4 regions of the Streptomyces sp. SID5643 genome follow, and region 4 is predicted to be linked to each of the others. Evidence: riboswitches for the same ligand, from Rfam matches in the RefSeq annotation. Region 4 holds a riboswitch; each other region holds the start of a gene.

Evidence for each region. Region 4 has a riboswitch for cyclic di-AMP ahead of GTY56_RS00420 (M23 family metallopeptidase). Riboswitches for the same ligand answer to the same signal wherever they lie in the genome.
Region 1: it holds a riboswitch for cyclic di-AMP, as region 4 does, so the genes downstream of both, GTY56_RS09815 (peptidoglycan DD-metalloendopeptidase family protein) here and GTY56_RS00420 (M23 family metallopeptidase) in region 4, are expected to answer to the same signal.
Region 2: it holds a riboswitch for cyclic di-AMP, as region 4 does, so the genes downstream of both, GTY56_RS33795 (C40 family peptidase) here and GTY56_RS00420 (M23 family metallopeptidase) in region 4, are expected to answer to the same signal.
Region 3: it holds a riboswitch for cyclic di-AMP, as region 4 does, so the genes downstream of both, GTY56_RS06400 (M23 family metallopeptidase) here and GTY56_RS00420 (M23 family metallopeptidase) in region 4, are expected to answer to the same signal.

Annotation. Positions count from the first base shown of each region.
Region 1 is NZ_WWIC01000078.1:6,634-14,193, forward strand. It holds gene GTY56_RS09785 (ATP-binding SpoIIE family protein phosphatase) at 1-134, shown strand, start outside; gene GTY56_RS09790 (MarR family transcriptional regulator) at 220-726, opposite strand; gene GTY56_RS09795 (GTP cyclohydrolase II) at 844-1,485, opposite strand; gene GTY56_RS09800 (MarR family winged helix-turn-helix transcriptional regulator) at 1,619-2,134, opposite strand; gene GTY56_RS09805 (dihydrofolate reductase family protein) at 2,225-3,355, shown strand; tRNA gene GTY56_RS09810 (tRNA-Met) at 3,421-3,494, shown strand; cyclic di-AMP (ydaO/yuaA leader) riboswitch at 3,783-3,939, shown strand; gene GTY56_RS09815 (peptidoglycan DD-metalloendopeptidase family protein) at 3,951-4,991, shown strand; gene GTY56_RS09820 (aldo/keto reductase) at 5,120-6,064, shown strand; gene GTY56_RS09825 (PrsW family intramembrane metalloprotease) at 6,080-7,447, opposite strand; gene trmB (tRNA (guanosine(46)-N7)-methyltransferase TrmB) at 7,507-7,560, opposite strand, start outside.
Region 2 is NZ_WWIC01000314.1:32,199-39,758, reverse strand. It holds gene GTY56_RS33805 (M23 family metallopeptidase) at 75-1,727, shown strand; gene pcrA (DNA helicase PcrA) at 1,782-4,259, opposite strand; cyclic di-AMP (ydaO/yuaA leader) riboswitch at 4,575-4,747, shown strand; gene GTY56_RS33795 (C40 family peptidase) at 4,756-5,934, shown strand; gene GTY56_RS33790 (SLAC1 family transporter) at 6,014-6,955, shown strand; gene GTY56_RS33785 (hypothetical protein) at 6,933-7,286, opposite strand.
Region 3 is NZ_WWIC01000052.1:102,511-110,070, forward strand. It holds gene GTY56_RS06375 (aspartate aminotransferase family protein) at 1-1,252, shown strand, start outside; gene GTY56_RS06380 (helix-turn-helix domain-containing protein) at 1,342-1,986, shown strand; gene GTY56_RS06385 (DUF6126 family protein) at 1,983-2,102, shown strand; gene GTY56_RS06390 (tyrosine-protein phosphatase) at 2,119-2,916, opposite strand; gene GTY56_RS06395 (alpha-galactosidase) at 3,096-5,171, shown strand; cyclic di-AMP (ydaO/yuaA leader) riboswitch at 5,490-5,644, shown strand; gene GTY56_RS06400 (M23 family metallopeptidase) at 5,649-6,575, shown strand; gene GTY56_RS06405 (YdcF family protein) at 6,714-7,560, opposite strand, start outside.
Region 4 is NZ_WWIC01000002.1:32,208-39,767, reverse strand. It holds gene GTY56_RS00430 (M16 family metallopeptidase) at 204-1,547, shown strand; gene GTY56_RS00425 (insulinase family protein) at 1,544-2,932, shown strand; cyclic di-AMP (ydaO/yuaA leader) riboswitch at 3,123-3,287, shown strand; gene GTY56_RS00420 (M23 family metallopeptidase) at 3,300-4,088, shown strand; gene GTY56_RS00415 (GntR family transcriptional regulator) at 4,278-4,973, shown strand; gene GTY56_RS00410 (HPr family phosphocarrier protein) at 5,139-5,420, opposite strand; gene GTY56_RS00405 (bifunctional acetate--CoA ligase family protein/GNAT family N-acetyltransferase) at 5,600-7,560, shown strand, end outside.

The sequences.
Region 1 (7,560 bases), on a different contig from region 4:
CCGGCTGCGACCCGGCGGTGGCGGCCGCGGTGGTGCTCCGCGACGCGGGGAGCGCGGCCCGTCCGGCGCGGGACGACACATGCGTGGCGGTCCTGACCGCCGGCGGCGTGAGCCGCCACGGCTCGGGAGCCTGAGAGCTCGGGTCGGCGCCTCACCCGGGCAGGCCTGCGCGGCCCGTCCGTCCCAGCCGGAGCCGACCGGCGCGGCCCGTTCGGTCGCTCAGGGGTTCTCCGGCCTGCCGGCGTCGGGCGGCAGTGTGTTCCGGGCCGTCAGGAAGCCCTGCAACCCCCTGCGCAGCGCCGCGCGTTCGGCCGGTCGCATGGCCGACAGCGCTGCCGTCAGGGCTTGGGCGCGGCGGGCGGCGACGTCGCACAGGACGTGCTGTCCGTGTGGCGTGAGCCACAGTTGCACCTCGCGGCGGGTGTCGGGGTGCGGGACGCGTTCCAGCAGGCCGGCCGCCCCGAGGCGGTCGCAGAGGCGGCTGGCCGTGGGGAGGCCGATGTCCAGGCCGTCCGCCAGGGCCGTCAGATTCAGCCCCGGCGCCGCCTGCACGGTGCGCAGCGCCCGCAACTGGTGCAGGGACAGGCGCAGGGACGCCTCCTGGGCGGCGGCCGACCACAGCGCCGTCAGGCTGTCCACGGCATCGGTGATCTGCGATGCGACCGACTCCGGGTCATCGCCCGGTCTTCTCACCCGGTGGTCGCCGGGGCCGCCGAGATCGGTCACGAAACGGTCACTTCCAAAAAGCTCCGGGTACTGATGAGGTCGCCCTCTTCCAAAGGCTGTACCCGATGAACCGAGGGACAAGCAGCCCGGTTCAGTGCCCGGCCGGACCGGAGCGGCTCAGCCGGCGCTGAGCTCCGTCAGCGCGGCGAGCGGCAGCGTGTGCTGGGTCTGGAGGACCTTGGCGCGCAGGTAGCGGACGTTGTGTGCGGTGGTGAAGACGCCCGTGGGGATCCGGCCGCGCACGTCGATGCCCAGGGACCGCAACTGGCCTGCCTTGTCGGGGTTGTTGGAGAGCAGGTCCAGCCGGCCGATGCCCAGGGCCCGGAGCATCTGGGCGGCGGCCGTGTAGTCGCGGGCGTCCTCCGGCAGCCCCAGTGCCGCGTTCGCCTCGTACGTGTCGAGCCCCTCGTCCTGGAGGGCGTAGGCGTCCAGCTTGTTGTAGAGGCCGATCCCGCGGCCCTCCTGGCGGAGGTACAGCAGCACGCCGCCGCGCTCGGCGATGGCCTCGACCGCCTCGCGCAGCTGAGGGCCGCAGTCGCAGCGGGCGGAGCCGAACACGTCCCCGGTCAGGCACTCGGAGTGCAGCCGCACCATCGGGACCGGGCCGGGCTCGCCGAGGACCACGGCCACGTGCTCCTGGCCGTCGGCCAGACCGTGGAAGGTGACGAGCTCGGCGTCGGCCTCGTAGCCGTCGTGGAAGCGCAGCGGGACCCGGACGCGGGAGCGCGGGGTGGCGACGACGGCGGGGGTGTCGGGCATGCGGGGCCTCCGGGTTCCGTTTCCTGTTCGGCTGCACAGCCGTACTGCTTCAGATTTGAAGCAGATACACGTCCGGAACCCTACTAGTGCTTTAAGTTTGAAGCAATCAGTATCCGTCTCGGTGTGAGGCGCGTCACGAACAGGTCGGTGCAGACCTCCGCCGCCACGGCACCTCGTCCGTCGCCGGCCGCGAACCGTCCTCCTGGAGGCCCTGCGCGATCGCCGCGGAGATCTCCTCCAGCTGTCCCACCTGCTCCTCGCTGAGCCGGTCGAACAGGAAGCTCCGCACGGTGTCGACATGCCCGGGCGCCGCCCGTTCCAGCACGGCGAACCCCTCGTCCGTCAGTGCGGCGACGCTGCCCCGCTTGTCGTACCGGCAGGCCTCCCGCCGCAGCAGGCCGTCCTTCTCCAGCCGCGTCACCGCGTACGTCAGCCTGCTGCGCGTGATCTTCAGCCGCTCGGCGAGATCGGTCATGCGCAGCCGCCGTTCCGGGGACTCCGACAGGACGGACAGGATGGAGTAGTACAGGTGCGGCATGCCGGCGTCCTGCTGGAGCTGCCGGTCGATCGCGTCCTCCAGGAGCAGGGAGGCGGCGATGTACGCGCGCCAGGCACGTTGCTCCTCGGGGGTGAGCCAGCGAGTCGTCATGCCACCAGTGTAGGTTTGCTTCAAACTTGAACCAAGCCCGCCTTGGTGACCCTGTCCAGTCCCGCCGTCCCGACCAGCCGCGGAGCGTCGATGCCACACCCGTACGTCCTGCTGTCCGCCGCCGTCTCCCTCGACGGCTACCTGGACGACACCGGACCCGACCGCCTGCTCCTGTCGAGCCCGGCCGACTTCGACCGGGTCGACGAGGTCCGGGCCGGCGTCGACGCCATCCTGATCGGCGCCGGCACCATCCGCGCCGACAACCCGCGGCTCCTGGTGAACTCCGGGGAGCGCCGGGCCGCCCGGCGGGCCGCCGGGAAACCGGAGTATCCCCTGAAGGTCACCGTCAGCGGCTCCGGCGACCTCGATCCGGACGCCCGCTTCTGGCACACCGGTGGCGAGAAGCTCCTCTACACCACCGACCGGGGCGCCGAACGCGCCCGGGCCCGGGGCCTGGCCGCCGACGTCGTCCCGCTCGGCGCCGGCCTCGACTGGCGGCGGCTGCTCACCCACCTGCACGACGTGCGGGGCGTGCGGCGGCTCATGGTCGAGGGCGGCGGCCTGATCCACACCCAGCTGCTCACCCAGGGCCTCGCCGACGAACTCCAGCTGGTGCTCGCCCCGCTCTTCGTGGGCGACCCCGGGGCTCCCCGCCTCTTCGGTCCCGGCGGCTACCAGGGCGGCAGGCTCCGGCTGCTGGAGTCGCGGCGGATCGAGGACGTGGTCCTGATGCGCTACGAGCCGACCGCCCCGGGCACCGGTGCCCTGCCCGTCGCCGCCGACCACCACTGGCTGGCCCTCGCCTGCAACCTGGCCGAGCGCTGCCCGCCGTCGGACACGGCGTTCAGCGTGGGCGCGCTCGTGGTCGCCGCCGACGGCACGGAACTGGCCCGCGGCCACTCCCGGGAGGCCGGCGACCCGGTCGTGCACGCCGAGGAGGCGGCTCTCGCCAAGATCGACCCGGCCGACCCGCGCCTGCCCGGCGCGACGGTGTACAGCAGCCTGGAGCCCTGCGCCCGCCGCGCCTCCCGGCCCGCACCCTGCGCCCGGCTGATCCTCGACGCCGGCGTACGGCGGGTCGTCACGGCCTGGCGCGAGCCCGACACCTTCGTGACGGACGCCGACGGCAGCGGCCTGCTCGCGGCCCGTGGGGTGGAGGTCCTGGTCCTCCCGGAGCACGAGGAGCGGGCCAAGGCCCCGAACCGTCACCTGCCGGGCTGAGCGCGGGCCGGTCCGCGGGTGTGCACGAGTGGTCCCGCGGATGGCGTACACTGGAATCACAACGACGCGGGGTGGAGCAGCTCGGTAGCTCGCTGGGCTCATAACCCAGAGGTCGCAGGTTCAAATCCTGTCCCCGCTACTGAAGGCCGAGGGCCGGAATCCGAAAGGGTTCCGGCCCTCGGTGCATTTCCCCGCATCTCATTACAGTCGGTGAGCGAACCACCTCGCTCCGCGCGGTAACTGATGCCCCGTCAAAACCCGCCAGTCACTTGCGAAGCGGTCAACTCGCCCGATTTACTCCGGTCATGGCAGGTAAGTCCATGCGAAAAAGCTTAATGATCAAGCGGAATCGCTGGAATACCCCTCGCGCCTCCATTAACGTTCGATAACGCAGCGCGGTCGTCCCAGCCGTCACAGAAGGCGGCTCCGTGCGCACGCGCCGAATCCCGAAAGGGAACCGGGGAACCACCACTTGGGGTGAATCGGGCGGATGCCACCGTGGAAGCACGGTTGGTATACGCGCGTAGGAGACCTTCCTGCTCCGAACCCGTCAGCTAACCCGGTAGGCGAGAAGGAAGGAAAGGAGTACGCCCACGTGGCGTCCAACCGGCCTGCCCCCGCGGCCCCGTTCGCGCCGAAGCGCGAGACCGACACCTTCGGCTACGGCGGTCAGCGCACCGACGAGGGCCCGTTCCAGGAGTGGAACCCCACCGAGGAGTCCATCCGTCCCGTCCGTGGCCGGCATCGCGTCACCAAGCAGCGCGGCGGAGGTCTCGCCCGCAGCTCCACCGTCCTGGGTGTCGGCGTCATAGCCGCCGTGGGTGCCGGCGGCATGGCCAGCGCCCAGACCGGCAAGCCCCCGGTGTCCATCTCCGTCCCGGACCTGCCCTCGGTGGGTTCCCTCATTTCGGACGACGACACCCCCGAGGGTTCCGCCACCCCGCTCAGCAGCCTCGGCACCGCAACGGCCGCCACCGGGCAGGGCGAGAGCACCTCCGGCGCCGGCGCGGGTGAAGCGCTGCGCGCCCGGATCATGGCCCAGGTCGAGCACCAGCAGGACCAGATCGAGACCAAGGCCGCCCAGGACGCCGCGGACGCCGCCCAGAAGGCAGCCGCGGAAGCGGTCGCCAAGGCGGAGAAGGAAGCCAAGGCCAAGGCCGCCGCGGCCAAGGAGAAGGCGGAGGAGGAGGCCAGGAAGAAGGCCGAGGCCGAGCGTCTCGCCGCCCTGGCCAAGCAGTTCACGCTGCCGACCTCCTCCTACACCATCACCTCCAGCTTCGGCCAGGCCGGCGCCTACTGGTCCTCCGGCTACCACACGGGCCTGGACTTCGCCGCCCCCACGGGCACGCCGATCAAGGCCGTCCACAGCGGCACCATCACCGAGGCCGGCTGGAACGGCTCGTACGGCTACAAGACCGTCCTCACCCTCGATGACGGCACCGAGATCTGGTACGCGCACCAGTCCTCCATCGGCGTCAGCGTCGGCCAGAAGGTCAGCACCGGCGACGTCATCGGCCGCGTGGGCGCCACCGGCAACGTCACCGGGGCCCACCTTCACCTGGAGGTCCACTCCGGCGGTTCCGCGAGCGGCATCGACCCGATGGCGTGGCTGCGGGGCAAGGGGCTGAACCCGTAAGCCGTCCCCATCCGTTGAAGCACCGGCGGCCCTGACGACGACCCCCCGACGTCAGGGCCGCCGCATGTTCCGGCGCGGGCGGCCGAGCGGGGGAATGGGAGACTCCGGTACCGGCGTTGACGTGGAGCATGACTTCTCTGCGTAAGCTCGGCCCTTCCGACCTCGAGGTCTTCCCGCTCGCCCTCGGCGGCAACGTCTTCGGCTGGACCGCCGACGAGGACCAGTCGTTCGCCGTCCTCGACGCCTACACCGCCGCCGGCGGCAACTTCGTCGACACCGCCGACTCCTACTCGGCCTGGGCCGAGGGGAACCGGGGCGGTGAGTCCGAGACCGTGCTCGGCACGTGGCTGAAGGCCCGCGGCAACCGGGCGGACGTCGTCGTCGCCACGAAGGTCAGCCAGCACCCCGAGTTCCGCGGCCTGTCCGCCGCCACCATCAAGGCCGCCGCCGACGCCTCCCTGCGGCGCCTCGGCACCGACTACATCGACCTGTACTACACGCACTTCGACCAGCCCGACGTGCCCGTCGAGGAGATCATCGGCGCGCTCGACGCCCTCGTGAAGGCCGGGAAGGTGCGGCACATCGCCGCCTCCAACATCTCCGCCGAGCGGCTGCGGGCGTCCCTGGAGTTCTCCGACCGCGAGGGACTCGCCCGGTACGTGGCCCTCCAGCCCCACTACAACCTGGTCTCCCGGGACACCTACGAGGGCGAGCTCCAGGATCTCGCCGAGCGGGCCGGCCTGGCCGCCGTCCCGTACTTCGCGCTCGCGTCCGGCTTCCTCACGGGCAAGTACCGGCCCGGAGCGACGGTCGAGAGCGCGCGAGCGGGGGGCGCGGCCAAGCACCTGGAGACCGAGCGGGGGCGGCGGGTGCTCGCCGCCCTCGACGAGATCGCCGCGGCGCACGACGTACCCGTGGCCACGGTGGCTCTGGCCTGGCTCGCCGCGCAGCCGACCGTGGTGGCGCCGATCGCCTCCGCGCGGACGGTGGAGCAACTGCCCGCGCTGACCGGTGTCGGCGAGCTGACGCTCTCGGAGGCCGAGCTCGGACGGCTCACCGAGGCCTCGGCCTGACTCGGCCTGACACGCCTAGGAGCGGTACGGGTTGTACGCGGGGTACGGCGTCTTGTACGCGGGGTACGGCGTCGGCTGCGGGCCGTACCCGTACACCCCGTACACCGGCCAGGGCGGGGCCGTCACCGGAACCGGAGGGGCGGTGATCCGCGCCGCGTGGTCCAGTGCGGGGCGGGCCACCTCCCGGCGCCGCCACAGCTCGCCGAGCAGTTCCCCCTCCCGGACGGCGAAGTCGGGCCCGGCACGGCCCCGCCGGGCCCGGTGCCGCAGGAACGCCAGGGACGTCGCGTACGCCTCGTACCGCGCCACCTCCCGCGCCGCCGCCTTGCCCACGTGACGGCGGGCGTATTGGCGGGCGATCCGCCGGGCCCGCATCGAGCCCAGCGCGTACGGCTCGGCCGGGGTCAGCCAGCCGGCCACTGCGTAGGCGGGGAGCTCCGCCCGTACGGTCTTCAGCTCACGCTGCCGGGTCCAGATCACCAGCCACGTCAGCAGTCCGAAGATGGGCACCATGAACGCCGCGTACACGGCGAAGAACCCGTACTCGCCGAAGGCCGAGGAGCCGTTCCACATCGCGTGCATGCCCATCGCGAGCAGCAGCCCGCCGAGCGGGAAGACGACGCGGCGCAGGGGCCGGCGGTCCGTCGAGAGCGCGGCGATGCCGAAGCCGATGCCGGACAGGACCGTGAACAGCGGGTGCGCGAACGGCGACATGACGATGCGCACGAAGAAGGTCGCCGCCGTGACGGAGGCGATGCCGGTGCCGCCGGTGAGCTGGTCGGTGCCGAAGGCCGTGCCCAGGTAGAGGATGTTCTCCGTGAAGGCGAAGCCGGTCGCCGTCACCCCGGCTATGACGACCCCGTCGACGATGCCGGTGAAGTCACGGCGCCGGAAGAGGAAGACCAGGAGGACGGCCGCCGCCTTGGCCGACTCCTCGACCACCGGGGCTATCACCGTCGCGCCCAGGGTGTCCGCGCTGGACGGGTCCGCCGTCGCCGTCGCTATCCATCTCGTCGCGAAGCTGTTGGCGACGATCGCTATCAGCGCCGCCGCGCAGGCGCCCCAGGCGAAGCAGAACAGCAGGTTCCGCCAGGGGCCGGGCTCCACCCGGTCCAGCCAGCGGAACGCGGCTATCAGCAGGGGGACCGGCAGCACGGCCAGCCCCAGCCCGACCAGGAAGCCTTCCGTACCGGTCTCCTCGCGGACCAGGGCGAGGATGACCAGGCCGGATATCGCGAGGAGCGTGCTCAGCGCGCCGTAGCGCACCCAGGCGCGCTGCCACCAGTGGGCGTGCCGCAGGGAGCCGGCCGTGCCCGGGCCGACGAGGGGTGCCCCGTCGGCGGGACCGCTGGGATACGACGGATGTAGGGGGCTGGTGGCCACGGCATTGACCCTAACGACGGATGGGCGCTGTCCGCAGGCGGAGGAGGTGCCAGGGGTGGTCAGGCGCCGGCGGGGGGCTGGTCCACGTGCTGTACGCGGCGGAAGAGGAGGTC
Region 2 (7,560 bases), on a different contig from region 4:
AGCACCGATCAACCTCGAACAAACTTCGAACACAGGGCCAAACTCGTGCCCGCCGTCCGCCAAAACACGGCCGAATGCCCGTTTCCTGCGCGCGCGAAACCTGCCGAAGATTGTCGTGCCCGCGTACCGCCGGGTACAGTCGCCGCACTGCTCTGGCAGCCCCTGTTGTCGAGGCGAAAGAGAAGTTGGTGAACGACCGTCACCCGTCGGGGACCATGACCCCGGCTCCGGCTTCCGACGCCGCCTCCGCGCACTACGCGTCGTACGGCACCCAGGAAGCCCAGTACGGCGACTTCACCACGTACGGCGACCACGCCGCCACCGGATTTGATCCCACCGGCACCAACGGCGCGGGTTTCGACGCCACCGGGCACACCACCGCGAGCTTCGCGACCGACCCGCTCTTCGGCGACATGCCGGGCAGCGGCCAGGACACGGGCAGCTACGACACCGGCCACTGGCCCACCGGCACGCACGAGAACGTGCACTACGACGCCTACGCGGCCCAGCACCACGCCGCCTACGACACCGGTGTCTACGACACGACCTCCTGGACGGCCGAGCAGCAGCCGATGTCGGCCATCCCGTCCCAGGCCCCCTCCCCCGACGCCACCGGGCAGTGGGAGTCCGGCGCCTGGCTCCAGCCGGACCAGTCCGGCAACCCCGCCGACCACACCCAGCATTGGGAGTGGGGCACTCAGTCCTTCGACACGGGCGCCTACGACGCCACGCAGTGGAACTCCGACGGCACCGCCGCACCGGAGCCCGACGCGTACGAGCACCCCGCCGAAACCTTCGACCAGCACGAGACCGCGACGTTCGAGCAGGTCGCCTACGACGAATCAGCCGAAGCCGGCTTCCACGACGCCGACGTGGAGGGCGATGAACCGGCCGCCACCGGTGAACTGCCCGTCGTCACCCCGCTCCTGGACGGCCAGGAGGACATCGCCCTCGCCCCGTCGGGGCGTGCGGCCTCGCGCGCGGCGTCCCGTTCCCGCCGCCGCACACCGCCCAAGCGCTCGGCGCTGATGACCATCGCGGTGCCCTCGGCCTGTGTGATGGGTGTCGCCGGGATCGCCGCCGCCTCCGTCGGCGGTCTCACCGACGACAGTGCCGCGGAGGCGCAGACGACCGCGGCGGACGTGCAACCGGTCAAGCCGGCGGCCGCCAACAACAAGCTGGACACCCAGCTGCAGAGCCTCTCCGCCGGTGCCGACGACTTCGCCGACCGGGCCAGCCGTACGCAGGAGCGCATCGACCTCAAGGCCCAGCAGGCGGCCGAGAAGAAGCGTGCGGCGGAGGAAGCGGCCCGCAAGGAGCGGCTGCGCCCCAAGTTCGCCCTGCCGGTCGCGCGGCACGGACTCAGCGCCACCTACGGCCAGTCGGGCATCAACTGGATGTCCCTGCACACCGGCATCGACTTCCCCGTCTCGTACGGCACGACGGTGATGGCCGCGACCGACGGCACCGTGCGCACCCAGTGGAACAGCGCGTACGGCAACATGATGATCGTGACCGCCAAGGACGGCACGGAGACGTGGTACTGCCACCTCTCCACCTACACGGTCCCCTCGGGTACGACCGTGAAGGCGGGCGATCCGATCGCCCGCTCGGGCAACTCCGGCAACTCCACCGGTCCTCACCTGCACTTCGAGGTGCGCCCGGCCGGCGGCTCGGCGATCGACCCGCTCCCGTGGCTGCGCAGCCACGGCATCGACCCGACGTAACGTCCCGCCTGCCCCGCCGGTCCGGCCGGCGGGGCCCGGGCTCACCTCACAGGGCTACAGCTTCTCCACCGGCGCGTACCGCAGCAGCAGCCGCTTCGGCTTGGTGTCCCCGAAGTCGATCGTCGCCTCGGCGTTGCCGCCCGTGCCCTTGACCGCGACGACGGTCCCGAGCCCGAACTGGTCGTGCGTGACGCGGTCCCCGACCGCCAGGGACACCACGGGCTTCTCCGAGGTGCGCCGCGTGGCGAAACCGGAGGCGCCCGACGCCGATGAGCGCGAGCGGGACGACGACAGCGAGGCCGCCACCGCCGAGACCGGCCCGGAGGACGCGGGCGCGGTCGCTCCCGTCCGCTTCCACTCCAGGTGGGCCGGCGGGATCTCCTCCAGGAACCGGGAGGGCGGGTTGTACGAGGGCTGGCCCCAGGCGCTGCGGAGCGTGGAGCGCGTCAGGTACAGCCGCTCCCGCGCACGGGTGATGCCGACGTAGGCCAGGCGCCGCTCCTCCTCCAGCTCCTTGGTCTGCCCGAGGGCGCGCATGTGCGGGAAGACGCCGTCCTCCATGCCGGTCAGGAAGACGACCGGGAACTCCAGGCCCTTGGCGGTGTGCAGGGTCATCAGGGTGATGACGCCGTCGCCGTCCTCCTCGTCGGGGATCTGGTCGGAGTCGGCGACCAGCGCGACCTGCTCCAGGAAGTCCGACAGCGTGGTCTGCTCGTCCTCGCCGCGCTCCTGCTCGAACTCCATGGCGACGGCGGCCAGTTCCTGGAGGTTCTCGATACGGGTCTCGTCCTGCGGGTCGGTGGAGGCCTGGAGCTCGGCGAGGTATCCGGTGCGCTCCAGCACGGCTTCCAGAACCGTGGCCGGTCCGGCGCCGGACTCGACGATGGTGCGGAGGTCCTCCATCAGCGTGTTGAACCGCTTGACGGCGTTGGTCGAGCGCGCGGCCATGCCGTACGCCTCGTCGACGCGCTTGAGCGCCTGCGGGAAGCTGATCTTCTCCCGCTGGGACAGGGCGTCGATCATCGCCTCGGCGCGGTCGCCGATGCCCCGCTTGGGGACGTTGAGGATCCGGCGCAGCGGTACCGAGTCCTCGGGGTTGGCCAGGACGCGCAGGTAGGCCAGGACGTCCCGGACCTCCTTGCGCTCGTAGAAGCGGACACCGCCGACGACCTTGTAGGGCAGGCCGACGCGGATGAAGACCTCTTCGAAGACACGGGACTGGGCGTTGGTGCGGTAGAAGACGGCGACGTCACCGGCCTTGGCCTCGCCGGCGTCCGTGAGGCGGTCTATCTCATCGGCGACGAACTGCGCCTCGTCGTGCTCGGTGTCGGCGACGTAGCCGGTGATCCGGGCGCCGGAGCCCGCGTTGGTCCACAGATTTTTGGGGCGGCGGGACTCGTTGCGCTCGATGACCGCGTTGGCGGCGCTGAGGATCGTCTGCGTGGAGCGGTAGTTCTGCTCCAGCAGGATCGTCGTGGCGTCCGGGTAGTCCTCCTCGAACTGGAGGATGTTGCGGATCGTCGCGCCGCGGAAGGCGTAGATCGACTGGTCGGCGTCACCGACCACGCACAGCTCGGCGGGCGGGACCTCGGCCTCGGGCGGTACGTCGACGGGGTGCTCGGAGGTGCCGACCAGCTCCCGCACGAGCGCGTACTGGGCGTGGTTGGTGTCCTGGTACTCGTCGACCAGGACGTGCCGGAAGCGGCGGCGGTAGTGCTCGGCGACGTCCGGGAAGGCGCGCAGCAGGTTGACCGTCGTCATGATCAGGTCGTCGAAGTCGAGGGCGTTCGCCTCGCGCAACCGCGACTGGTACAGGGCGTAGGCCTGGGCGAGGGTCTTCTCGAAGCCGTCGGTGGCCTGGGCGGCGAAGTCCTCCTCGTCGATCAGCTCGTTCTTCAGGTTGCTGATCTTGGCGCTGAAGGACTTCGGCGGGAAGCGCTTTGGGTCGAGGTCCAGGTCACGGCAGACCAGGGCCATCAGGCGCTTGGAGTCGGCGGCGTCGTAGATCGAGAAGCTCGATGTGAAGCCGAGCTTCTTGCTCTCGCGGCGGAGGATGCGCACGCACGCGCTGTGGAACGTCATGACCCACATGGCGTTCGCGCGCGGGCCGACGAGCTGCTCGACACGTTCCTTCATCTCGCCCGCGGCCTTGTTGGTGAAGGTGATCGCGAGGATCTGGCCCGGGTGCACGCCGCGCTCGGCGAGGAGGTGGGCGATGCGGTGCGTGAGCACGCGGGTCTTGCCGGAGCCGGCACCGGCCACGATGAGCAGCGGGGAGCCGGAGTGGACGACGGCGGCGCGCTGGTTGTCGTTCAGCCCCTCCAGGAGCGCGGCGGTGTCCACGACCGGGCGGGGCGCGCCGTCCCGGTAGTAGGCGTCCCGGTCCGGGGGCGCGTCGAACTTCCCGCCGAACAGATCGTCCGGAATCGGCTCCGGAACGTGATCGTCCTCGGGCGGCGGCGGGGGCTCGTCCGCGGGGCCCCGCTGGGCCTGGAGGTTCGCCAGGAAGCTGTCGTCAAAGAGGCTGCTCATCGCTCTCCGAGTCTAGGGCGCCCCACTGACAGCCCGCCGCCGCCCTGAGAACATCGCCGGGCGCGCGGGCCCCCCGCCGACCGGCCGGCGGCTCATTGTCGCCCTCCATGACCGCATGATCACGGCGTGCTACACCCCCCGCAATTATGGACAAAGGATGACCGAACTCCCCCGATCGTTCACTCTCGGCAACGTTCATGACCGAGGTCACGAAAATGTATCGGGCATATCACCCATCAACCTTCACAGGGGCCACACGAGTTGGCTACCGTGCGACCAGGCCGCATGACCCCCACCGGCGAACGTCGCCGGGCCGCGCGGCCTCCGCCGAGTCCGGTGTGCCGCAGCGGCAGCCGGAGCCGGGGACCCAACCGTGAACCTGGGGTGAATCGGCCCGACTCCCTGTGCGGAGAGAGCCGTAGGGCAAACCTTCCGAACCACCCGCCCGAACCCGACAGCTAACTCGGTAGGCGGAACGTGGAAGGAGTCGCCTCCCTTGGCGTCGCACCGCAAGTCGCGTCCTACGGGTACGCGCGTGGCAGGCATACGGACCCCCGCCCTCGCAACGGCGGCCCTCACCTCCGTGGCCCTGCTGTCCCAGTCGGCCAACGCCGCTCCCGAGGCCGACGACAAGCCCAGCCTGGAAGAAGTCGAGAAGAAGGTCGACGACCTCTACCGCCAGGCGGGGTCGGCGACCGAGAAGTACAACGCGGCCAAGGAGAAGACGGCGAAGCAGCGCAAACGCGCCGACGCCCTCATCGACGACGTCGCGAAGCGCACCCAGAAGCTCAACGAGGCGCGCGAGGAGCTGGGGTCCTTCGCCTCCGCCCAGTACCGCACCGGCGCCGCCGCCCCGGACACGGCGACGTTCCTGCTCGCGGACACCCCGCAGGACTACTTCGACCAGACCCAGCTGATGGACCGGATGACGGGCCGCCAGAAGGTGGCCGTCGACGACTACATCGCGCAGCAGTCCGAGACGATGAAGAAGCGCCAGGAGGCCACCGAGAGCCTGGAGACGCTCACCGAGTCGCAGGGCGATCTGAAGACGGCCAAGGCGACCGTCCAGCGCAAGCTCGCCGAGGCGCGCGAGCTGATGTCGAGGCTGACCGCCGAGGAGAAGGCCCGCCTCGCGGCGATCGAGAAGCAGAAGCAGGAGGAGGCCGCCCGCAAGGCCGACGAGCTGGCCCGGCAGCAGGCCGCGCAGCGACAGGCACAGGAGGAGGCCGCTCGGCAGCAGGACAGCGGGTCCTCGTCCTCGGGACCGGCGGGCTCCGGCTCGTCCACCCCGACACCCCCGGCCGACTCCTCGTACGCCACCAAGGCCGACAAGGCGCTGGCCTTCGCCCGCGCCCAGATCGGCAAGCCGTACGTGTGGGGCGCTGTCGGCCCCGGCTCCTACGACTGCTCCGGCCTCACCCAGGCCGCCTGGAAGGCCGCGGGCGTCGACCTGCCGCGCACGACCTACGACCAGGTGAACGCCGGCACCACGGTCCCGCTCTCCCAGGCCCAGCCCGGTGACCTGGTCTTCTTCTACGACGACGTCACCCACGTCGGGATCTACATCGGCAACGGCATGATGATCCACGCCCCGAAGCCCGGCACGTACGTGCGCGAGGAGTCGGTCTACTACGACGGCGAGTCGGCCATCCACAGCGTGGTGCGGCCGGCCTGAGAGGGCTCTTCACGCCTTTTGAGGGGCACGCGCGCGTGCCCCTCTCGTAACGGGCGCGGCGCTCTCTAGCATCGGCGCTATGTCCGGTCCCTCCCCGTTTGCCACTTGGTGGTCGACGTACGCGCTGGCGACCGGCATCGTGTCGGTCGGTCTCGACTCGGCGGGGTACGAGGTCCTCTCCCGCATCGTCCTCGCCCTGGCCTGCGCGGCCTGGCTGATGGCGGCCGCGGGCCTCGCCCAGCGGGCACGCGGCGGGTGGCGGGCGGAGACACCGGCCGCACTCACCGCCGTGGCGGCGACCGCCGTCCTCGGCACCGGCTTCTCCGCGGCCGGCCGGCAGTCCCCTGCCGAGGCGCTGCTGGCGCTCGCGATGCTGCTCTGGGCGGTGCTGCTCACCGCGGAGGCCGGTGGGCGGCGCGGCACGGTGTTCCTGCGCTGCGTGGCCACCCAGGGGCTGGCCGTACTCGGTGCCACGCTCGCCGCAGCCGATACGTCGGCCTGGCTGGCCCACGCGGCCCTGGTGCTGTTCTGGCTGGGCCTCGCGCTCTACGGCTTCGCCCTGTTCCGCTTCCAGCCCCGGCAGGTGGAGGAGGGGCGCGGGGACCACTGGCTCGCGGCCGGCGCCCTCGCCGTCTCCGCGCTGGCCGGGGCGGAACTCCTCAGCGCCGACAGCGCGCGCCTGTACCTGTGGAACGAGGAGAACACCGACGTCCTGCGTACGACCACCGTCACGCTGCTCGTCCTCGCGCTGATCGCCTGCGCCGCCCTGCTCCTCGCCGAGCTCTTCTGGCCCCGCCACCACTACGACGTGCGGCGCTGGGCGACCGTGTTCGCCGCGGTGGTGACGGCCGCGGCCACCCTGGCCGTCGCCGCCGCCCTGGACGTCCCCTGGCTCGACGCCGCCGGAGAGGTGCTGCTGTGGGTCGCGGTCGCCACGTGGCTCGGGTGCACCGCCTGGGCGCTCGCCGCGGCCCGGGCCGGCGCCCGGCGCTCCCGGGTCAGGTCCAGAGCACGGCGATGAAGATGTTCGCCGTCGTCAGCAGACCGACCAGGCCGAAGAGGCCCTTGTCCACCTTCTCGTCGTCCCGCTTCACATAGACCAGGCCGAGGATCACGATCAGCAGGGCCAGCTTCACGCCGATCTTGAAGTTGTTCACGGACTGGTCGTCGGCCTGGTTGAGACCGACCAGGATCACACCGGTGACCAGCATCGTGAGTGCGCCGTGCAGCATCGCGGGGGTGTAGCGGGCGGTACCCTCGCCCATCGCCTTCATCTGGGTGAGGAAGCCGCCCAGGAGCGAGGCGATGCCGATGATGTGGAGGCCGACGAAGAGGTGGATGAGTACGTCCATGAGGCCGGAGCCTAATGAGGGCCATGAGACCGCCCGACACCGGCCCAGGGTGCATATATGCGCCCCATAGCACCCGATCACGGTCACTCGCTCACGATTCGGCGCTTCGGTCATCACGCTGAGTGAAGTAGGCGGCGTCGGGGCGGGGCCACGGTCGCATACGGTCACCGCCGGTCCTCTCAAGACACTTCCGCACACCTGCCACCGGCCGGTCACGGCGGCGTTTAGCGTCCTCCCCCAGGTGCCCGGCTCCCCACCGCCGCCCGGGCCAGGG
Region 3 (7,560 bases), on a different contig from region 4:
GCGCGCCGAGGGCGCCTACTTCTACGACGCGGACGGCAACGACTACCTGGACATGCTCGCCGGGTTCGGGGTGATGGGCCTCGGCCGGCACCACCCCGTCGTACGCAAGGCGCTGCACGACGTCCTGGACGCGCAGCTCGCCGATCTCACCCGCTTCGACTGCCAGCCGCTGCCGGGCCTGCTGGCGGAGAAGCTGCTCGCGCACAGCCCGCACCTGGACCGGGTGTTCTTCGGCAACAGCGGCACCGAGGCCGTCGAGGGCGCCCTGAAGTTCGCCCGGTTCGTCACCGGCAGGCCCAGGATCCTCTACTGCGCCCACGCCTTCCACGGCCTGACCACCGGCTCCCTCTCCGTGAACGGCGAGTCCGGCTTCCGTGACGGCTTCGCCCCGCTGCTGCCCGACACGGCCGTCCCGCTGGGCGACCTCGACGCGCTGGAGAGGGAGCTGAAGAAGGGGGACGTCGCCGCGCTGATCGTCGAGCCGATCCAGGGCAAGGGCGTCCTGGAGGGCCCGCCCGGCTGGCTGCGGGCCGCGCAGGAGCTGCTGCACCGGCGGGGGGCGCTGCTCATCGCCGACGAGGTGCAGACGGGCCTCGGCCGGACCGGCGACTTCTACGCCTACCAGCACGAGGACGGCGTGGAACCGGACCTGGTGTGCGTGGCCAAGGCGCTCTCCGGCGGCTATGTGCCGGTGGGCGCCACGATCGGCAAGGACTGGATCTTCAAGAAGGTCTACTCGTCCATGGACCGGGTGCTGGTGCACTCGGCGAGCTTCGGGTCCAACGCGCAGGCCATGGCGGCGGGCCTCGCGGTGCTGTCGGTGATGGAGAACGAGCAGATCGTCGCGAACGTCCGGGCCACCGGGGAGCAGCTGCGGTCCCGGCTGGCCGCGCTCACGGACCGGTACGAGATGCTCGCCGAGGTCCGCGGCCGGGGCCTGATGATCGGCATCGAGTTCGGCCGGCCCAGGTCGCTGAAGCTGCGCAGCCGCTGGGCCATGCTCCAGGCCGCCCGCAAGGGACTCTTCGCGCAGATGGTCGTCGTGCCGCTGCTCCAGCGGCACCGGATCCTCACCCAGGTCTCCGGCGACCACATGGAGGTGATCAAGCTGATCCCGCCGCTGATCATCGGCGAGCGGGAGGTGGACCGGTTCCTCGACGCCTTCACGGCCGTGATGGACGACGCCCACAACGGCGGGCTGGTGTGGGACTTCGGCAAGACGCTCGTCAAGCAGGCGGTCGCCAACCGATGAGGGCCGGTGTCCGGACTCCTTGAACCACTGGCTTTTGCCTGAGAGGCAAGAAATTTGCCGCAGAGGCAACCCTCCGGCTGAATGGAGCCATGAGCTCCTCCGAGACCGAGCGGCCCTCCGGGGCCGCCCTGCCGGCCGAACCGGCGGCCGGTGCCCTGCCCGCCGTCGCGCCCCAGCTGCGGGCGCTGCGGCGCCAGGCCTCCCTGACGCTGGAGGCCGCGGCCCGCGCCGCCGGGCTGTCGCCCGCCCACCTCTCACGGCTGGAGACCGGCCAGCGCCAGCCGTCGCTGCCGATGCTGCTCGCACTCGCCCGCATCTACGGTACGACGGTTGCCGAGCTGCTCGGCGAGACGGTCGCCGAGCGGGACTCCGTCATCCGCGCGGCGGACATGGAACCCACCGCGGCGGGCGGCTGGACCTACTGGCAGGCCGGCGCCCCCGGCCGCGGTATGCAGGCCCTGCGCGTCCGCGTCCCCCACGGCTCCCAGGGCGACATCGTGCGCGTCCACCCCGGCGAGGAGTGGCTCCATGTGCTGCGCGGCCGGCTGCGGCTGCGGCTCGGGGACACCACGCACCGGCTGGCGGCCGGCGACAGCGCCCACTTCGACTCGCTCACCCCGCACCGGATCGCCGCCGAGGACCACGACGGCGTCGAGCTGCTCTTCGTCCACACCCTGCTGCAGAGCCCCACGGCCGCCCTGTGCCTGGGCCCCACCCCTGGAGACGTCTCATGAGGGACATGGAGGAGAAGTTCCCCCGAGCCCTGTGGGTGAGGCTGTTCGTCTATCTCATCGCAGGCCACATCTTCGCCGCGTTCATCTACCTGCTGTTCGAGGTCGGCGCGAAGTAGCGCCCGCCCGGCCGCCTCAGTCGAGGAGCCGCTCGCGCAGCAGCTCCCGGGTCTCCGGGGCCAGCTTCAGCCCCTTCTCCAGGTAGGTGTCGACGCCGCCCCAGGTGTCCTCGATGGTGTCGAAGGCCGCCGTCAGGTACTCGGCGCGGGCGTCGAAGAGGGGGCTGAGCAGCTCCATGACCTCGGGGGAGTAGGCCGAGGCGGCGGAGCTGCTGCGGTGCACCTTGTAGCGGCGGTGCTTGGCGTTCGACTTCAGGTAGTCGTCGACGATCGCCTCGCGCTCGACACCCACCGCGAGCAGCGTGACCGCGACGGACAGACCCGCGCGGTCCTTGCCCGCGGCGCAGTGCATCAGGGCGGGGACACTGTCCTGCGCCAGCGCGTGCAGCACCTGGGAGTGCTCATCGGTGCGGTCCTTGATGATCATGCGGTACGAGGCGGTCATCCGGTCCGCGCCCTTGCCGTCCGCGAGGATCGCGCGGAGCTGCTCCAGGTCGCCGTCGCGGACCATCTTCCAGAACTCGGCGCCGTCGGCGGGGTCGCTCAGCGGCAGGTTCACATTGCGCACGCCCGGCAGCGCGACGTCCGGCCCTTCGAGCTTCTGGTCGGCCGCGTTGCGGAAGTCGAAGATCGTGTGCAGGCCCAGCGTGGTCAGGAAGGCCGCGTCCTCCCCGGTCGCGTGAGCGAGGTGGCCGCTGCGGAACAGCACTCCCGGGCGGACCCGGCGTCCGTCCACGGTCGGAAGCCCGCCCACGTCACGGAAGTTGCGCACTCCGGCCAGCTCGGGCTCGGTCGACGGGACCTGCTGTGTCACGAGGGCTCCTCCCCTTCGGCGCCGCCGACGCGGCTCGTCGCCGGGCGTCACTCGACGATACGACATGCCTGCCTGGGGCAATGAGTTGTCCACAGGCGTTGCCCGGAGTCCCCGCGGCCCCCGATGATGTTGCCGCCTGGTCGCACCTGGTCGGGCTTGTTCGAATCTGTGAGGGCATGATGCTGGAGATCTCCGAAGACGGTCGTACGTGGGTGCTCTCCGGGCCGGCCAGCAGCTACGCCGTCCATGTCACCGACGGGGACGAGCTGCTGCATCTGCACTGGGGCCCCCGTATCGGCCTCACCGACGCCGAGGCCCTCGCCGTCCGGCCGCTGCCGGACTACTGGCCCTTCGAGTCCCCGCTCGACGGACGCGAGGAGTACCCGGTCGAGGGCGGCCCCCGCTTCGTGCGCCCCGCCCTGTCCGTACGCGCGGCCGGGTGGCGCGGCACCGAGTGGCGATTCGAGGGGCACGACGCCGGGGACGGCGAGCTGCGGCTCCGGTTCCGCGACGGCGACCTGACCGTCACGCTGCACTACCGCATGCCCTCCTCGACGGACGTCGTCGAGCGCTGGGTGACCCTGGACAACCGGGGGCCGGACGTCGAACTGCTGCGCGCCGACTCCGCGACCTGGACCCTGCCCGACCGCGACGCGTGGCGGCTGTCCCAGCTGCACGGCCGCTGGGGGGCCGAGTCACGCCTGACGCGCTCCGGCCTCACCCACGGCGAGAAGGTCATCGGCAGCCGCCGCGGCCACACCTCGCACCAGCACCTGCCGTGGGTCGCCCTGGACGCCGACGCCACCGAGGAGCGCGGCGAGGTCTACGGCTGCGCCCTGGGCTGGTCCGGGTCCTGGCGCATCTCCGTGGCCCAGCTCCCGGATGCGCGCGTGCAGATCACCGGCGGCGCGGGCTACGACGACTCGGGGCTGCTGACGCTGGCCACGGGGGAGTCGTACACGACGCCGGTCTTCGCCGGGCTCTGGAGCGACGGCGGTTTCGGCGGGGCGAGCCGCGCCTGGCACGCCTACCAGCGGGCGCATGTGATCCCGGACGCGGGCCGGGACCGGCCGGTGCTGTTCAACTCCTGGGAGGCCACCGAGTTCGACATCTCCGAGGAGCAGCAGCGGGCGCTCGCCGAGCGGGCCGCCGCCATGGGCGTCGAGCTGTTCGTGGTCGACGACGGCTGGTTCGGGGCGCGCACCAGCGACCGGGCCGGGCTCGGCGACTGGACCCCGAACCCCGACCGCTTCCCCGGCGGGCTGAAGCCGCTCGCCGACCACGTGCACGGCCTCGGCATGCAGTTCGGGATCTGGGTCGAGCCGGAAATGGTCAACCCGGACAGCGACCTGTACCGCGCGCACCCCGACTGGGTGCAGTACCAACCGGGACGAAGGCGGACGGAGTTCCGCAATCAGCTCGTACTCAACCTCGCCCGCGAGGACGTCCGGGAGTACCTCTGGGAGCAGCTCCACGGGCTTCTCGCCGGCGCTCCCGTCGACTACGTCAAGTGGGACTTCAACCGCTGCTTCACCGACGCCGGCTGGCCGGACGACCCCTACCCGCAGCGGCTGTGGATCGATCACGTGCGCGGCCTGTACGCCCTGCTGGACCGGCTGCGGGCCGCCCATCCCGGAGTGGCCTTCGAGTCCTGCTCGGGCGGCGGCGGGCGGATCGACCTCGGTGTGCTGAGCCGCACGGACCAGGTGTGGACCTCCGACAACACCGACCCGCTCGACCGGCTCGCCATCCAGCACGGCTTCAGTCAGATCCATCCGGCCCGGGTCATGGCCGCCTGGGTCACCGACAGTCCGAACGTCATGCTCAACCAGCGGGCCAGCTCCCTGAGGTTCCGGTTCGTCAGCGCCATGGCCGGGGTGCTGGGGGTCGGCGGCGACCTCACGCGGTGGACGCGGGAGGAACTCGCCGAGGCGCGGGAGTGGGTGGAGCTCTACAAGGAGATCCGGCCCGTGGTGCAACGCGGCGACCAGTACCGGCTGCGTCCCCCGCAGGGCGGACTGAGTGCCGTGCAGTACACCCTCGGAGACGAGACCGTCGTCCTCGCCTGGCTCCAGGCGCAGCGGTACGGCGAGCCCGTACCGGCTCTCCGGTTGTGCGCCCTCGACCCGGCCGCATCGTACGAATGCCTCGAAACGGGCGAAATTCACCGGGGAGCCGTGCTGCTTCATCACGGGCTGCGCGTGGGCCTGCGGGGGGATCTGGATGCCGCGGTCGTCCGCCTTAAGCGGAAGTAGCCGTTTCTGTCCGAATAAGGAGCTTAAACCGCTTAGGGATAACGTGCCCCGACTGTAAAGGAGATGGGGTCGGGGTGCGTGACCATCGTCATATTCGTGACGATCCGTTGTTGCCATGTGCACGTAATTCTCGTGTTGTTCAGGGCTGTTGAGGAAAGCGGGAGATCGGTAATCCACGCTCGGTGACCGCGGATGTGGCGACGCGTCAAAGCAAAACACCGTCACGGGCAACCGCAAGCTTGTCCGTTTGCGTCCTGGTCGCTTACGTTCCACACCAATCCGGACGGACGCCTAATCCTGCCGCCGACCGGAGCCCGCACACACTGACCCGACGTACGGCAGGAGCGGGGGACCCACAGGTAAGACGCCTGTTCCGGTTCCCGGAACGGCTTGGGGTTAAGCCGCGCCCCGGCGCGGCCGGGCATCTCCAGCCCGCACCCGACAGCTCACCTCGCAGGCGACGGAGAGGAATTCGTCATGCCCGCGAAGGGTAAGCACCGCCGTCCCAAGACCCAGCGTTTCACCCGCTCCATCGCCGTCGCCGGAACCGGCGGAGCCGCTCTCGCGCTGCCGCTCATGGGGGCCGCCGGCGCCCACGCCGCCACCCCGCAGTCGGCTCCGGAAAAGGCCGTCCAGTCCGCTCCGGCGGCCGAGAAGAAGGCCGCCGAAAAGGCCAATGGCCCCCGCACGTACACCGTGAAGGCCGGCGACTGTCTCGCGAAGATCGCCGACGATCAGAACGTCAGCGGCGGCTGGAAGAAGCTCTACGCGGACAACCGCGACGCCGTCGGCTCGGACCCGTCGCTGATCCACCCGGGTCTGAAGCTGTCGATCGGCAAGCAGGCCGCGAGCGCGCCGAAGTCCTCGGCGCCGTCCGCGCCGAAGGCCTCCGCCCCGAAGCCCTCGGCCGCGAAGCCTGCCGCCGAGTCGGCCCCGAAGGCGGAGCCCGCCGCGAAGCCGGCCGCCGCCAAGCCCGCCGCCGAGAGCAACGCGAGCGGCTACAGCCTCCCGGTGGCCGGTGCCACCGTCGGCACCCCGTACCGGATGTCCGGCAGCATGTGGTCCAGCGGCTACCACACCGGTGTCGACTTCGTCGTCCCGACCGGCACCTCCCTCAAGGCCGTCGGCGCCGGCACCGTCGTCTCCGCCGGCTGGGGCGGCGCGTACGGCAACCAGGTCGTCATCAGGCTGAACGACGGCCACTACGCCCAGTACGCCCACCTGTCCCAGCTCTCCGTCTCGGCCGGCCAGACCGTGACCGCCGGGCAGCAGGTCGGCCTGTCGGGCGCGACCGGCAACGTGACCGGACCGCACCTGCACTTCGAGATCCGCACCACGCCGGACTACGGCTCTGACGTGGACCCGGTCGCCTTCCTGCGCTCCCACGGCGTCTCCGTCGGCTGACCCACCGCACGACCACCTGCCTGACACGCGGCCGAAGGCCGGACCCCGATCCCCGGGTCCGGCCTTCGGTGTGTGCGCATGCCGTCGGCCGCGTCAAGGGATCGGTCAGGGCCCGGCACGAGGTGTGCGGCCGGCGTTTCAGTGCTCGAAGGCCGTCGTCGCCACTGGTACTGCCAGGAGAAGGCTGAGTCCGACCAGGGGGAGGCGGTCCAGCCACAGGATGGCGGCGAATTCGCGCAGTGTCGCGGCCAGCCAGTAGGCGGGGGAGGTCGGCGCGCCCACGACGTGCACGGGTACGCCGACGCGGCGGGCGAGCAGGGTCGTGCGGTAAACGTGGAAGCAACTGGTGACCACCGTGGCACGGCGGCCGGGAGCGGTGTCCTCCACGAGGGCCGCGCTGAAACGGAGGTTCTGCCCGGTGTTGACGGAGCGGTCTTCCCGCACGATCCGGCCGACGGGCACTCCGCGCTCGCGCAGATAGTCGGACATCGCGTCCGCCTCGGAGCAGACCTCGTCGTCGCCCTGGCCGCCCGAGACGACGAACACCACACCAGGCGTGTCCGGTGCGCGGGCGGCGTCGATCGCGAGGGCGCGCTCCAGCCTGCGGGTCAGCAGCGGGCCGGGCCGGTCGCCGTTGAGCCCGGCGCCCAGGACGACGACATGGGTGGTTCCCGGCAGGGGGGTGCTACGGCCCCGAACGTACACGTAGCCGGCGAAGACCAGGAAGAGCAGAGTGAGGTATCCCGCGGCCGCGTTGACCGCGACCACGAGGGCACCGAACGCCTCGCCGCCGACCACGTGGACGACCGCGTCGAGGCCGAGCACCGCCAGCACCGCGCAGCCGGCGGCCCCGGTCGCCAGCAGGGCTGCCTGCGGTCCGTAGCGCCGGACCAGGAGGACGCCGTCGGCCAGCAGCAGCATGCCCAGCGCGAGCGCCAGGAACAAGGCAGCGAAAGCGAGAACGGTGGCGATGGTCGGGTGGGCT
Region 4 (7,560 bases):
CGCACTGACAAGCGGGACCAGGACCCTGTCTGCGACGCCTGCCGGGCCGTCCGGAGCCCCGCGGGAACGGCGGCCCGTGCTCGCTCTCGGCGTACGCCGCCCGGGAACTTCACCAGGGCATCGCACGCTTGCATACAGTGGCAGGACCGGCAGGAATCCGCGGTCGGGAAGACCGCTCCGCGATCGAAGGGACGTACATGCCCATGGGTCACACGGCCACAGCCCAGGCAGGCTCCGGGGGCCTGACAGCGACCGAGCACCGCCTGGCCAACGGCCTGCGCGTGGTGCTCTCCGAGGACCACCTGACCCCGGTCGCGGCGGTGTGCCTCTGGTACGACGTCGGCTCGCGCCACGAAGTCAAGGGACGCACCGGCCTGGCTCACCTTTTCGAGCACCTGATGTTCCAGGGTTCCGCTCAGGTCAAGGGCAACGGCCACTTCGAGCTCGTCCAGGGCGCGGGCGGCTCGCTGAACGGCACGACCAGCTTCGAGCGGACCAACTACTTCGAGACCATGCCGGCCCACGAGCTGGAGCTCGCGCTCTGGCTGGAGGCCGACCGCATGGGCTCGCTGCTGACCGCGCTCGACGACGAGTCGATGGAGAACCAGCGGGACGTCGTCAAGAACGAGCGCCGCCAGCGCTACGACAACGTCCCCTACGGAACCGCCTTCGAGAAGCTGACCGCACTCGCCTACCCGGAGGGCCACCCCTACCACCACACCCCGATCGGCTCCATGGCCGACCTGGACGCGGCGACCCTGGAGGACGCGCGGGCGTTCTTCCGCACCTACTACGCGCCGAACAACGCCGTGCTCTCCGTGGTCGGCGACATCGACCCGGAGCAGACCCTCGCCTGGGTCGAGAAGTACTTCGGCTCCATCCCCGGTCACGACGGCAAGCCCGCCCCGCGCGACGGCTCGCTGCCGGAGACCATCGGCGAGCAGCTGCGCGAGGTCGTCGAGGAGGAGGTCCCGGCGCGCGCCCTGATGGCCGCCTACCGGCTGCCGCACGACGGCACGCGCGCGTGCGACGCGGCCGACCTCGCCCTCACCGTCCTCGGCGGCGGCGAGTCCTCCCGCCTCTACAACCGGCTGGTGCGGCGCGACCGTACGGCCGTGGCGGCCGGCTTCGGCCTGCTGCGGCTCGCCGGGGCGCCCTCCCTGGGGTGGCTGGACGTGAAGACGTCCGGTGACGTGGAGGTGCCGGCCATCGAGACCGCCATCGACGAGGAGCTCGCCCGGTTCGCCGAGGAGGGCCCCACGGCCGAGGAGATGGAGCGCGCCCAGGCCCAGCTGGAGCGCGAGTGGCTGGACCGGCTCGGCACGGTCGCCGGCCGCGCCGACGAACTGTGCCGGTACGCCGTGCTGTTCGGCGACCCGCAGCTCGCCCTGACCGCCGTCCAGCGTGTGCTGGAGATCACGGCGGAGGAGGTCCAGGAGGTCGCCAAGGCCCGCCTGCGGCCCGACAACCGCGCGGTGCTCGTGTACGAGCCGACCGCCCCCGAAGCCCCCGCCGACCAGGACGAGAACGAGGAGGCGGCCCGGTGACCGAGCTCGCCACGATGGACTTCCACCCCCGGCCCCAGTCGGGCGACGCCAAGCCGTGGGCCTTCCCCGCCCCCGAGCGCGGCACGCTCGACAACGGTCTGACGGTGCTGCGCTGCCACCGCCCCGGCCAGCAGGTCGTCGCCGTGGAGGTGCTGCTGGACGCCCCCCTGGAGGCGGAGCCGGCCGGTCTCGACGGTGTGGCCACGATCATGGCCCGGGCGTTCTCCGAAGGCACCGACAAGCACTCCGCCGAGGAGTTCGCCGCCGAGCTGGAGCGTGCCGGCGCCACCCTCGACGCGCATGCCGACCACCCCGGCGTCCGGCTCAGCCTGGAGGTGCCGGCCTCCCGTCTCGCCAAGGGGCTGAACCTGATCGCCGACGCGCTGAGGGCGCCCGCGTTCGCCGACAGCGAGGTCGAGCGGCTGGTCACCAACCGCCTCGACGAGATCCCGCACGAACTGGCCAACCCCTCCCGCCGTGCCGCCAAGGAGCTCTCCAAGGAGCTGTTCCCGTCGGACGCGCGCATGTCGCGGCCCCGGCAGGGCACCGAGGAGACGGTCGCCGCGATCGACTCCGCGGCCGTTCGCGCCTTCTACGAGAAGCACGTCCGCCCCGCGACGGCCACCGCCGTCGTCGTCGGCGACCTCACCGGTATCGACCTCGACGCCCTGCTCGGCGACACCCTGGGGGCCTGGACGGGCTCCTCGGCCGAGCCGCGTCCGGTGCCGCCGGTGACCGCCGACGACACCGGCCGGGTCGTCATCGTGGACCGCCCCGGCGCCGTCCAGACGCAGCTGCTGATCGGCCGGGTCGGCCCGGACCGGCACGACCGCGTGTGGCCCGCGCAGGTGCTCGGCACGTACTGCCTCGGCGGCACCCTCACCTCCCGCCTGGACCGCGTCCTGCGCGAGGAGAAGGGCTACACCTACGGCGTTCGGGCGTTCGGCCAGGTCCTCAGGTCCGCGCCGGACGGCACGGGTGCCGCGATGCTCGCCATCAGCGGTTCCGTCGACACGCCCAACACCGGCCCGGCTCTGGAGGACCTCTGGACGGTGCTGCGCACTCTCGCCGCCGGGGGACTGACCGACGCCGAGCGGGACGTCGCCGTGCAGAACCTGGTCGGGGTGGCTCCGCTCAAGTACGAGACGGCAGCGGCGGTCGCGAGCACGCTGGCCGACCAGGTCGAGCAGCACCTGCCCGACGACTACCAGGCCACGCTGTACCGTCAGCTCGCCGCGACCGGCACCGTGGAGGCCACCGCGGCGGCCGTGAGCGCCTTCCCGGTGGACCGTCTGGTGACCGTCCTCGTCGGCGACGCGGCGCAGATCAAGGCGCCTGTCGAGGCCCTGGGCATCGGCGAAGTCACCGTCGTCGCGGCCGAGTAGCGGCACGCGCGCAGGGGCCCTGGTTGTCTTCAAAGGCACCAGGGCCCCTTTATGCCCGAATTGATATGGGAGTTGCCTGTCTGCCCTGTGGGATGCGCTACAAACACCTGGATTCGTTTGGGAATTGAAAGCGGCGCCGCTTAGCGTCGTCCGGGCTGTTCGTCAGGCAGTGCGCCGCACCCGCGGCACCGGACAGTCATCGCCGAGTCCCCGTACGGCGCGAGCCAGGGGAGCCGGGGACCCACCGCAGTCCCTGGGGTGAATCGGGCGCCCGCGCGAGTCGCGAGGGAGTCCGTAGGAGACCTTCCTGCTCCGAACCCGTCAGCTAACCCGGTAGGCGAGAGGGAAGGAAAGGACCAGCCACTACATGGCGTTCACTCGCGCCACCGGGAAGCACCGTCGTCCCAGCAGGATCCAGCGCGGCACCGCCCGCGCGGCGGGCGTCGCGGCCCTCGCCACCACCGGCGTGATCGGCACCGTGGCGGCCCCCGCTGCCTTCGCCGCCGAGCCCAGCCCCGAGCAGACCGGCCTCACCCCGGTCGTCACCATGGGCGACACCGTGGCCCAGCAGATCGACGCCCAGGCGATCGCGCAGCAGCAGGCCGCCGAGGAGGCCGCCGCCAAGCGGAAGGCCGAGGAGGCCGCGCGCAAGCGGGCCGCCGAGTTGGCCGAGAGGGCCAAGGAAGCGGCCGAGAAGGCCCGCGAGGCCAAGGAGCGCGCCGCCCGCGAGGCCGAGCGCAAGCGCCTCAACGCCTATGTGGCCCCGATCTCCGGCTCGTACGTCTCCACCAGCTACAAGGCCAGCAGCGGCCTGTGGTCCTCCGGCAGCCACACCGGTGTCGACTTCCACGCCGCCACCGGCACCTCCGTCCACGCGGTCGGGGCGGGCACCGTCGTCGAGGCCGGCTGGGGCGGTTCGTACGGCAACCAGGTCGTCATCAAGATGAACGACGGGACGTACACCCAGTACGGCCACCTGTCCTCCGTCGGCGTCTCGGTCGGCCAGCAGGTCACCCCCGGCCAGCAGATCGGCCTGTCCGGCGCGACCGGCAACGTCACCGGCCCGCACCTGCACTTCGAGGCCCGCACGAGCGCCGAGTACGGCTCGGACATCGACCCGGTCGCCTACCTCCGCTCCCACGGCGTGAACCTCTGACCGGAACCCCCGCGCCGTTCCCGAAGCCCCGGCTCCCCGAGCCGGGGCTTTCGGCGTTTACGGCGGTGGCCTGTCCAAAAAATATCCCTGGATTCCCGATGGCCGTCGGAAATTCCGGCTCATTGCAATAGAGTCACGGAACGGGCGCCGCTCGTCGGCGTTTCACGGGGATTAATGGGGAGGTCGGTCATGCGTATTCCCGCGCACTCGGTGTGCACGGCCATCCGGGACGACATCGTCGCGGGTGTCCTCGCGCGCGGCAGCCGGCTCACCGAGGAACTCCTCGCGCGCCGCTACGGCGTCTCGCGGGTGCCCGTCCGGGAGGCGCTGCGCACCCTGGAGGCCGAGGGCTTCGTGGTGACCCGCCGGCACGCGGGCGCGTGCGTGGCCGAACCCACCGAGCAGGAGGCGGGCGACCTGCTGGAGATGCGCATGCTCCTGGAGCCGCTCGGAGCGGCCCGCGCCGCCCAGCGCCGCACCGAGGCGCATCTGAAGGTCCTGCGCGGCCTGGTCCGGCTGGGCCAGGAGCGGGCCCGCCGGGGCAGCAGTGACGACCTGCGCTCCCTCGACGGCTGGTTCCACGAAACGCTCGCCCAGGCCTGTGGCAGCCCCGCACTGACCTCGATGCTCACCCAGCTCCGCCACAAGATCGCGTGGATGTACGCCGTGGACGCACCGGCCAGCCCGGTGGAGTCCTGGACGGAGCACGGCGCGATCGTGGACGCGGTGGCGCGCGGGGACGGCGAGCGAGCGCGGGCGGTCACTGCGCTGCACGCCGAGCGTGCCACCGGCGCGCACCGCCTGCGCTTCGGCTCCGGCAGGGAGCCCGCCGACCGTGTGAGGAACTCGCAACATCCCGTAAACACGGCGAGCCCGCGGCATTAACACGGCGGCCGTATACAAAGAGCGGCCAATTCGTTAGGGCCTGATTCCCCTGCCCGAAAACAGGGAATTCCACAATTCCCCGCTCCTTGTCGTCCGGAATGGCGAAGGGCCCGCCCGGTGAATCGGGCGAGCCCTTCCATGCGCGCCGAACCGGCGCACGGGACATCAGACGGTCTCGGGCAGTTCCTCAAGACCCTCGGAGACCAGCTTGGCCAGCCGGTCCAGGGCGGCGTCCGCGCCCTCGGCGTCGGAGGCGAGGACGATCTCCTCGCCCCCCTGGGCGCCGAGGCCCAGGACGGCCAGCATGGAGGCCGCGTTGACGGGGTTGCCGTCAGCCTTGGCGATCGTCACCGGGACGCCTGCGGCCGTGGCGGCTCGGACGAAGATGGAGGCGGGGCGGGCGTGGAGACCCTCGGCCCAGCCGACGTTGACGCGGCGCTCAGCCATGTGTTGCTGCCCTTCGGTGTTCAGGGTTGTCTAGACCAGTTTCCCACATCGTGAAGCTCACCGGGAGCGGTCCTCGCGTTCCGCTCCAGGGGTGCCGTCGGGTCGCGGCCTCGACCCGGCTGACGCCCTCCACAGACTGCCTCGCGCCACTGTCGGACGCTAGCCGTACTCTGGGGCCCATGCAGACCTCGCCGGACCGGCACGAGTATCCCGCCCACTGGGAAGCCGACGTGGTGCTGCGCGACGGGGGCACCGCGCGCATCCGGCCCATCACCGTTGATGACGCCGATCGTCTGGTCAGCTTCTACGAGCAGGTCTCCGACGAGTCGAAGTACTACCGCTTCTTCGCGCCGTACCCTCGCCTGTCCGCCAAGGACGTCCACCGCTTCACGCACCACGACTTTGTGGACCGGGTGGGACTCGCGGCCACGGTCGGCGGCGAGTTCATCGCCACCGTACGCTACGACCGGATCGGCGCGGACGGAACGCCCGCGTCCGCACCCGCCGACGAGGCCGAGGTCGCCTTCCTCGTGCAGGACGCCCACCAGGGCCGCGGGGTCGCCTCCGCCCTGCTCGAACACATCGGTGCCGTCGCCCGTGAGCGCGGCATCCGCCGCTTCGCCGCCGAGGTGCTGCCCGCCAACACCAAGATGATCAAGGTGTTCACGGACGCCGGCTACACCCAGAAGCGCAGCTTCGAGGACGGCGTCGTCCGTCTGGAGTTCGACCTCGAACCCACCGACCGCTCCCTCGCCGTGCAGTACGCCCGCGAACACCGCGCCGAGGCACGCTCCGTGCAGCGGCTCCTCGCTCCCGGTTCGGTCGCCGTCATCGGCGCCGGACGCACCCCGGGCGGCGTGGGCCGCAGCGTCCTCGGCAACATCCGCGACGCCGGGTTCACCGGCCGCCTGTACGCCGTGAACAAGGCCCTGCCCGACGGGCAGAAGGAACTCGACGGAGTGCCCGCGCACCGCTCGGTGCGGGACATCGACGGGCCGGTCGACCTCGCCGTCGTCGCCGTGCCGGCCGAGCAGGTCACCGAGGTCGTCACCGAGTGCGGCGAACACGGCGTGCAGGGGCTCGTCGTGGTCTCCGCCGGGTACGCCGAGAGCGGCCCCGAGGGGCGCGAGCGCCAGCGCGCCCTCGTCCGGCACGCGCGCACGTACGGCATGCGCATCATCGGCCCCAACGCCTTCGGCATCATCAACACCTCATCGGAGGTGCGGCTGAACGCCTCCCTGGCCCCCGAGGTGCCGCGCCCGGGCCGGATCGGCCTGTTCGCCCAGTCCGGTGCCATCGGCATCGCGCTGCTGTCACGGCTGCACCGGCGCGGCGGCGGCGTCACGGGCGTGACCGGCGTCTCCACCTTCGTCTCCTCCGGCAACCGCGCCGACGTCTCCGGCAACGATGTCCTGCAGTACTGGTACGAGGACCCGGACACCGACGTCGTCCTCATGTACCTGGAGTCCATCGGCAACCCCCGCAAGTTCACCCGCCTCGCCCGCCGGACGGCCGCGGCGAAACCGCTGGTCGTGGTCCAGGGCGCGCGGCACGCGGCTGCTCCCCAGGGGCACGCCGTCCGGGCGACCCGGCTGCCGCACGAGACCGTCTCGGCCCTGCTGCGCCAGGCCGGCGTCATCCGCGTCGACACCATCACCGAGCTGGTCGACGCGGGCCTGCTGCTGGCCCGCCAGCCCCTGCCCCCCGGCCCCAGGGTGGCCATCCTGGGCAATTCGGAGTCGCTCGGCCTGCTCACGTACGACGCGTGCCTCGCCGAGGGCCTGCGGCCGCACCCCCCGCAGGACCTGACCACAGCGGCCTCCGCGGCCGACTTCCACGCCGCCCTGTCCCGCGCGCTCGCCGACGACCGGTGCGACGCCGTCGTCGTCACCGCCATACCGGCGGTGGGAGAGGGCTCGGTCGGCGACGCGGCCCTCGCGGAGGCCCTGCGCTCCGCCTCTGCCGCGGCCCCGGGCAAGCCGGTCCTGGTGGTCCACGTGGAGCTCGGCGGCCTGGCGGAAGCCCTGTCGGCGGCGGCGAGCACGGCACCGCAGACCGGTTCGGCTGAAACGCCGCAATCAACCGGAACGCCGCAATCAACCCGCCACCGGGTATCAAGCGCCAAGTGGGACGAACGGCC